DNA from 2 places in the Paenibacillus wuxiensis genome. Region 2 is predicted to be linked to the other one. Evidence: riboswitches for the same ligand, from Rfam matches in the RefSeq annotation. Region 2 holds a riboswitch; the other holds the start of a gene.
The links. Region 2 has a riboswitch for thiamine pyrophosphate ahead of ABN764_RS07410 (hypothetical protein). Riboswitches for the same ligand answer to the same signal wherever they lie in the genome.
Positions count from the first base shown of each region.

Region 1 (4,371 bases), on a different contig from region 2:
GCAAATGTATTTTTAGCGTCTTGCCCGAAGGTTGGCTCATCCAGGAGCAGGATCGGACGCTTACGCATCATCGCTGTGGCGACACTTAATCTGCGTTTCTGACCAAGTGACAAATGATACGGATGCCGATCCTGTCCGATATTCAGATCGAATGATTCCAAGACCTGTTCCACTCTATGTGCAATGTCTGATTCATCCCAGTTGTTCTGCCTAGGCTCATAAGCAAGCTCGTCATAGATCGAATCCGTTAGAAACTGCATCTCAGGATTCTGAAATACGAAGGCGAGTTCGGCTGGAGGCTGCTTTCCCGTATTTCTGAATCGTGGGAACCATCGCTTGCGAGCCTGTGCTGGCAGCTCTTGACCCTCAATAAGATACATGCCTGTAGTACGCAGAATTTGCATAAGAGACAACAATAGTGTGCTCTTGCCAGCGCCGTTCTCTCCGATAATCGTAATCCATTCCCCTGGATAAATATCTACGCTCGGGACGGATATGCGACGAATTTCTTCATAGTATCCGCTAAAATCACGCAAAGAGAGCAGTGGCTGCACGGCTTGAAGACACGCGTAGGTAAGCCCACCGTTCTGCTTGCAATGAGATTGTTGATATCCGTTCGCCGTTCGTTGCTGCGATATGGCTTGGTAGGCTTCTGAATGAATGTAGTCCTGCCATACACCTGGATACCAAATGCCATACTCAATGAGCTTATCTTTATGATGTAGAAATACATTTTTCGGCTCGTCGTCCGCAATGATTTGTCCAGTGCTGTCGAAAAGCACCACACGATTGATAATGTCGATAACATGCTCAATTTTGTGCTCCACGATTAGAATAGTGGAGGAATCGGCAGCTTGTTTCACGGTGTCCCAGACTTGCTTTGTTCCTTCTGGATCAAGAAGTGCTGTAGGCTCATCGAGGAACAACACCTCTGGTTCTAGCAGCAGGACGGACGCAAGCGCGAGCCGCTGCTTCATGCCTTGGGATAGCGTATGGATTTCTGTATGCAGATTGTGGAACTGCAATCCCACTCTTTCAAGTATGCCTGTCATGTATGCTGGCATTTGATCATAGGGGATCGAGAGATTTTCCAGTACAAAGGCGAGCTCTTCATCTACATATGGCATGCAGAACTGGCTGTCCGGATCTTGGAATACGAAGCCCCAGCTTGAAGGAAGCTTAATCTGATCGTATTTCATCGGCACTTCGATAGAGTGGGGCATAATTCCGCTTAATACTTGCAGCAGTGTTGATTTGCCGCAACCGCTTGGCCCGAGGAGCAGTACCTTCTCACCGGTAGAAATGTGGAAGGAGAGGTCCTTGAACAGCAAGGAATCCTCTCCTGGAAATGTTAGGCGCAAGCGGTCAACAAATGCAGATGAATTCGCATGAGATTCCTGTTGCATGTGTAACCACCTTATTCCGAATATGTGGCGTACGCACAAATTCTATCTATTCATATTATGCGTGCTATTGATTAAGTACCGCGTAATCTTCTTTGGACACAGGACGTATGGATTTGGTTACCCCTGTCGCTTCCAATGCACGAACGAGCAAGCCGGCAAATACGCCAGCGAAGATGAACGCACTAATGACACGAAGTCCGTACTTCAAGACGAGCACCCATGTCTCGTAATCTGCATATCCGTAACCGAGATCGATAATGAATGAGCCGACTGCGGACAGAATGCCAGCGATGCCTGCGATGACGATGCTGTGCTTGCGGTATCCAGTCAAGGCGAATGCCAATTCTGCCGCCAGACCTTGTACACAGCCATACACAATCGTCTCTAGTCCCCAAGCAGAGCCAAGAATAGCCGATAAATTAGCGGCAGCAAGACTTGCAAGGAAGCAGACGCCGGGCTTGCGAATGACTAGGTACGCGAATGGGCCAGCCATAAACCACATGCCATATGTTAATTGTCCTGCTTGTGGGAACAACGGCTTTGCGAGACTGTAGACGCTCTCCCACATTTTGAAGATCACACCAAATACGACCCCGATCATCACGGTAATGAGAATATCCGTAAACTTTAATTTGTTGCTTCTCTGTTGTTCTGGCAACATAACCCTCTCCTTTGTTGTATAGCTAGCATACAAAAAAACCGTCTGGCAACCAGACGGTAGAAGAGTCCTAGATCACAGCAGAGCATGATCACACGACAAATACAGATTCTCTACGCTGGCATTATCCAGATCAGATTCACGGTCAGTAGCGGTATACTCATCTACAATCTCAGCCTGATTCCTCAAGCCCCCGAATTTGTATGACTATGCAATTGCTCATATCATACAATATTCATGATAGGTTGACAACGAAATGTTTACAAAAAACATAAAAATAGGATAGGGAAAGAAGTCAATGGTTGTAATCGTTCGCTAGACAACATAGAAGAGGGGAATAAGGAGATAAGGAGCGTGTTTAGGAGATTTGAAGAGAGAATAGAACAAAATGAGGATCAGGAATAAGTCCTGATCCTCATGAATTGTTAATCGTGTGAAGATGTAGAATGTCGTCTCAATGACAAGCTGTATACGATCCCTCCGCAAGCAAGGACTGCTATGAGCAGCATAATCAGGCCACTGTATAAGGGAAATGAAGCTTCATTGGCAACGGCAACGGTAGGTGTCAGTGAAGTCAACAGCCAACTATGTGTAAGCAGACCGCCGACTACAGCGATGCCGATGCCTTCAGCCATAAAGCATGCAAAACTGAGCATGCTCATTCCTTCTCCTGCTTGGTCAGGTGCTAGTGATTCTGCAACGGATGCAGAGATAACCGTCTTAATGAATGACAACCCTCCGAACACGAGCACGAGGGCGAACGTCATCAGCCATGGAGAATCATTCCCCCACGCAAGGAGCGTGACGAAACTGAATGTGACGAGACCTATTCCAGCGACAAATACAAATGAAGTTCCTCTCTTATCAACGAGAGTTCCACCGAGTATGCCGAACAGAATAACGCTGAGTGTCCCTGGGAAAATGATCGCGCTGCCGATAACAGCGGTCGAAAGTTGATGTACATCCCGCATGAAGTAAGGAACCATGGAAATAAATCCAGCTACCGTTCCTAGCAAAATGGAACCAGCAAGCGTGCCAAGTACATATGGGCGATTAGCGAACAGGGACGGAGCAATAAACGGTTCGCGAATACGGCGGATATGCAAAGCAAACCCAAGAACGAGAATCATACTGCAGACCAGATAGAACCAGACATATGTCGTAGTAAACAAGGTAAATAGAATAATGCCTGTTGACAAGAAGGCAATGCCGATGATATCTGTTCTCCCATTGCGAGAAGGCTCCTGCGGCAGTGCGGTCAAGAAGAAGGGGAGACTGACTATTGTCATTACCGGAATGACAAACAGGTAGGACCAATGCACATAATCTGCCAGTACACCGCCTACAGCTGGGCCAATCCCTTCACCAAGCGCTACCATAGAACCAATCATGCCAAACGCCTTGCCTCGATGCTGTTCTCCAACGTAGCGAGTGACCATAACCATGATGAGTCCGGGCACAGCCGAAGCCCCGGCACCTTGTATCAATCTGGCTGCCAATACAACTGACAAGTAGTCATGGGCGAAGAAACCGAGCAACGAGCCACTACCATAGATGAGCACACCGATGAGCAGCGGCTTCTTAATGCCGTATTGGGATGACAGGGTGCCATAAATGATGGAACCGAGCGCGAAGGTAATCATGAAGCATGTGTTGATCCAATTCGCAATGGCCGGAGTGATACTAAAATCGTGTGCGATGTCGGGCAAGGATACGTTGAACACCGTCTCATTCAACACACTGAAAAATGCTAAAAAGCTTAACCACGCGATCGATTTCTTCACATTGGAAAAGGCATACACGGGTTGTTCTTGTTCTGCCGCCTCGATGCGGTTGTCATTGTTCATTTGTTCCACGAATAGGAATCCCCTTTCTCTTGCTAAAGGGGAATTGCGCAGTTTACAGGGGTGTTATGCGTTATCCCCGATTATTACCTGCCCCAATTGATGTTACGCACTTCATCTTAACGCCTCCCAATTATTGTTGCTTCCAGTATAGCAGTGGGATTTTCCTTATTCAATTAAAAATGCAATAATATAGACTGCACTCAATGCAAGACAGACAAGGGTAAGAATAAGGAGATACAAAGTAAATGAATGTACTTATTGCAGACGATGAGCCGCATATGTTGAAAATTTTAGCGGCTTATTTTGATAAAGAGGGCTTTCGAACTTTTACGGCAGTGAACGGGCATCAAGCGCTTGAGATCTATTACAACCAGCCGCTGGACTTGGCAGTGCTCGATTGGATGATGCCGCAGATGAGCGGGATTGAGTTGTGTCGAGAAATCAAATCGAATTCGAAGTT
Region 1 is NZ_JBEFZI010000006.1:66,954-71,324, reverse strand. Features, by position in the region: gene ABN764_RS14450 (ABC transporter ATP-binding protein) at 1-1,406, opposite strand, end outside; gene ABN764_RS14445 (ECF transporter S component) at 1,471-2,067, opposite strand; TPP riboswitch at 2,158-2,271, opposite strand; gene ABN764_RS14440 (MFS transporter) at 2,490-3,911, opposite strand; gene ABN764_RS14435 (response regulator transcription factor) at 4,157-4,371, shown strand, end outside.
Region 1: it holds a riboswitch for thiamine pyrophosphate, as region 2 does, so the genes downstream of both, ABN764_RS14445 (ECF transporter S component) here and ABN764_RS07410 (hypothetical protein) in region 2, are expected to answer to the same signal.

Region 2 (4,371 bases):
GTAGCCACGCATACGGGAAAAAAGCACACCAGCGTAATGGTGACAATCTTCGGCATGAGACCGAAGCCGAACCAGATCATGAGCAGCGGCAGCAGCGCAATTGTCGGGATATTCTGACTGACTATGACAAGTGGATAGATCGCCCGCTTCAGCCACGGCATTGGATGAAGCGCACAAGCCAGCAGCAGGCCCACAGCTGTGCCTACACAGAAGCCAATGAGCGTCAACTGAACAGAAGCCCATGTGTGCATAAGCAGACCGCCCCCATTGCTTACAGCCTCTTGTGCAATATCGAGCGGACTGGGCAGCATCCATTTCTCAATGCCTGACACCATTACTCCTGCCTGCCATATGGCGAGGAATATAATAAATGCAATGATCGGGGGGCCGATCTTCGCGATTCGACGTCCACTCATGGCCGGTACTTCACTGTCAATTCATCCATCGTAATGCCAGATGGCTTATACACAATCTTCACTTGCGACAACACATTGCTGCTTCCCATCTCAATCATGGCCTTGTTCATATCCTCAATAATACGGAAGAGTTCGCTAAGTTCGCCTTCCATCGTTGTCTCCAGTGGATTTACCTGATATTTCACACCCGATGCTTGAATGACTTCGATTGCACGATCTACATAGGGAATTACGTCTTCCCCATTTTTCGTCTTCGGAACGATCTGAATGCTTACTAAACTGTTCGCCATCTTGCTTCTCCTCCTCTTTCTCAATCCTCATGTAATGATCAACTTGTAACGGTCTTGGTGACGATTATCTCGTATCGATACCCTGTAACGATATACACAGGTAACGATATACAGCAAAAGGGCGCATATGCGCCCATTGCCGATTCCTATAACCGTATAGGCTTATGAAGCTGGCAAGAAGTCATTCGTAAACGCCTTGTCTACATCAATGCTCTTATCCATTAATTTGTTCCCCACGAGCCAATTCATGTAATTTGCCCATACGTCACGCTTTTGCTCGCCCCAGCGAGGTGCATCGTCCTTATACTTCGGACTCAGCCATTTCTGGCTTGCGATAACTAGGTCTTTGTTCAAATCCGGCACAGCTTTAAGCAGCAGGTTGGCTGCATCTTCTGGATTGTCGATCGCATATTGATAGCCCTTGGACGTAGCACGCATGAATGCCTTAATCAATTCAGGATCTTCTTTGATCAGCTTCTCGCTTGTCGATAGAACCGGTGTATAATAGTCGAGTTCCTTCGCATATTGATTGACGTACAGCATATCAATCGGCTCACCGCGAAGCTCTGCTTCGATACCTGTCCAAGCGTAGAAGATCCACGCGAAATCAATATCCTTCTTCACGGCTGTAAAGTAATCGGCATTGCCCATGTTGACGCTCTTCAGCTTGCTGTAGTCGCCGCCGTCCTTTTCCATAATCGTGCGGATAATCATCTCCTCAACCGGAGAGCCCCAGCCGCCATACGTTTTCCCTTCAAAGTCCTTAGGTGACTTGATGTTCTTGTCCTTCGGCGCGGCAAAGCCTGATGTATTATGCTGAATGATCGCACCAATCGACACGATCGGAACATTTTGTTGTCGAGCCATCGTAATACTTTCCTGAACACTAACACCGAATTGCGCTTCTCCCGATGCGATCATCGCCTCTGATGCGCCAGTACTCGGCTGCAATATCTCAACATTCAGACCTTCTTCCTCATAGTAGCCCTTCTCCTTAGCGACATACAAGCCAGTATGGTTCGTATTCGGCGTCCAATCAAGCACAAGCTTAATGTCGCGTTTCTCCTTCGACTTATCCGTTCCTTGCTCCTGAGTCGTGTTCCCCTCTGCCTGACTCCCTTGTCCTGCTTCTTGACCCTTGCCGCCGCAAGCAGCGAGCGCAAATGTCATCATGATAACGAGCGCCAGCATCAACCCTCGTGTAAAGCGTGTCCGTTGCATATGATGAATCCCCCTTCTCTTCCTTCCCTCACTAGTGGAGAGCCGATCATGAAATTAGAAAGTGCTTCGATAACGCCTGCCGCGTTCACCAGTTGGACGATCCGCTCGATCGTATATGTGTGGATGAGCAAGTTCCCGTCCCGCCGTCCTGCAACACGATTCAGATCCACAAAAAAAAGCGCCCCCTCTGGGACGCTTTGTGTGCCGTTCTACGCGTATATGCGAATGTGCATCATACGATGAATCACGTCAATAAGGTCATCCGGCATTCGTTCATCCGTACAGCAATTATGTCCATTCTGCCCAAAGCAGCGCACATTCATGCAGAGCATGACGAATAAGCAAGCAACCTAATTATAACAATAATGACGCGGTTCAACGTCTTTCCTACGCTGGCATTACCCAGATCAGGTGTAAGGGTCGGTATCTTAATGGGATACAATCTCAGCCGGCCAAATTCCAGCACCCCTAGCGTGCATATGCAGTTATCGAAGCTACCATATTACACGGGTAATTATAGTCCTCATCCATCAGAAAGTCCAGTGACAAACAGAAATTGCAAAGTGTCCGCTGATCATTGGGGCAATGCTTATATCTCCCATCAACTTCGTTATTCGTATGCTTTATGACAGCAGATTGCTCATATTCACTAGATTCCTGTCGAAAAAAGTTCCATGTGAAACAAGGGACAATCTTCCATTTTAGCTCAAAATAATTACCTCATTGATTTCTTGGCGTAGAGGATGTCTGTATGATACGATCACCAAATATCAATTCAATTCGAATACCGGATTCGAGCAAGGGGATGAAGAGTAGTATGACAGAAGCGTTAATCGGCAGCACCATTTCCGCCTTATCCACAGGCATCGGGGCCATCCCGATCTTGTTCATGAGGAGCATGTCTCACCGTATGAGGGATATCCTTCTCGCCTATACAGCAGGGATCATGACAACAGCTTCAATGTTCAATCTTATCCCCGAAGCGCTTGCCAGCTCTAATGTGTTCGTGATTGCATTCGGCTTACTGCTTGGCTGCTTCGTGCTGCTGTGGCTGGAGCATTCCCTGCCTCATATGGATTTGGAGAATCCGAATCAACGAATTCGCATCAATATCGAACAGAAATCATTCCTTATCATTGCGGCCATCACCCTTCATAATTTGCCGGAAGGCTTGTCTGTCGGCGTCAGTTATGCGAGCAGCAATGATACACTTGGGCCGTTAATCGCGTTTTCCATTGGATTGCAGAATGCACCAGAGGGCTTCCTCGTCGCCCTATTCCTCGTCAATCAGAACATCAATCGCTGGAAAGCGCTTGGCATCGCCACCTTAACAGGCGTCGTTGAGATTGTCACCAGCATGCTCGGATACACACTTAGCTCTTATGTGAGCAATCTGGTTCCATATGGGCTGTCCTTTGCAGCAGGGGCAATGATGTTCATTGTGTATAAAGAACTGATTCCTGAAAGTCATGGAGACGGACATCAGCGGTCGGCCACCGTCTCCTTCATTCTTGGCCTTATTACGATGATTGGATTGACAGACTGGTTCTAAACAATGATGCTTCAATCGTTTAATAGAACATGTTCATCAATCAAAGCTCATGCAAGGGCTACCAATTGACTAGGCAGCGTTTTATATCATTACTTAACCGGCGTAATATTTACTGTTCTGCTTGGATTATCCCACTTTACGCTGGCTCCCATGACTTTCGAAATAAAGCTTAACGGAACAAAGGTGCGTTCCCCGTTTTTTTCAACCGGACCATCGAGTTGGATCTGTTGATCACCTGCCAATGCGGTTTTACCTCCCACGTTAACTGAATTGATTTTGCCGTTGTAGTTGATTTGAATGGTTTGAAAATCATTATTCCATTCCACTGTTGCACCCAAAGCCTCTGAAACGAAACGTACAGGAACATAAATGATGTCGGCTTTGGATTTATAATAAGGATACTCTTCACTTTGAATCGGATTGCCTTTAACATTGACCTTGACATCATAATAAATATCATCTTTATCGCTTACAGTATCAAGAATCATACCAGCCTTCACATCCACTCGAGAAATGGAGAGATCGCGATTAAGGACATAAGCAAAGTTCCCATCCTTGCTGAAGCTGATCGCTTGCCGGGGCTCTAAAAATCCTTTTATACTCCCGATGCTGCTGTTGTCGGAGGTGCTGATTATATTAATGGAGTTATCCAGCTTGTTGCTGGCAAAAAGGATCTTTCCATCAGGAGAAAGGGATGCGCCGTAAGGATCGCGCCCAACCTTTACCTCGCCAATTATTTTGCCTTGTGAGATGTCCACTATGGCAATACTATTACGCCCGCCGTTTGCCGCATACATGGTAGAGCCATCGGCGGATATTGAAATCGCTCGAATCTTCGAGAATCCGTGGATCTCATGGACGATTGCATTGGTTTTGACATCCACAACCGATA
Region 2 is NZ_JBEFZI010000003.1:246,551-250,921, forward strand. Features, by position in the region: gene ABN764_RS07395 (ABC transporter permease) at 1-416, opposite strand, end outside; gene ABN764_RS07400 (thiamine-binding protein) at 413-706, opposite strand; gene ABN764_RS07405 (ABC transporter substrate-binding protein) at 869-1,927, opposite strand; gene ABN764_RS07410 (hypothetical protein) at 1,897-2,097, opposite strand; TPP riboswitch at 2,294-2,407, opposite strand; gene ABN764_RS07415 (ZIP family metal transporter) at 2,745-3,479, shown strand; gene ABN764_RS07420 (stalk domain-containing protein) at 3,569-4,371, opposite strand, start outside.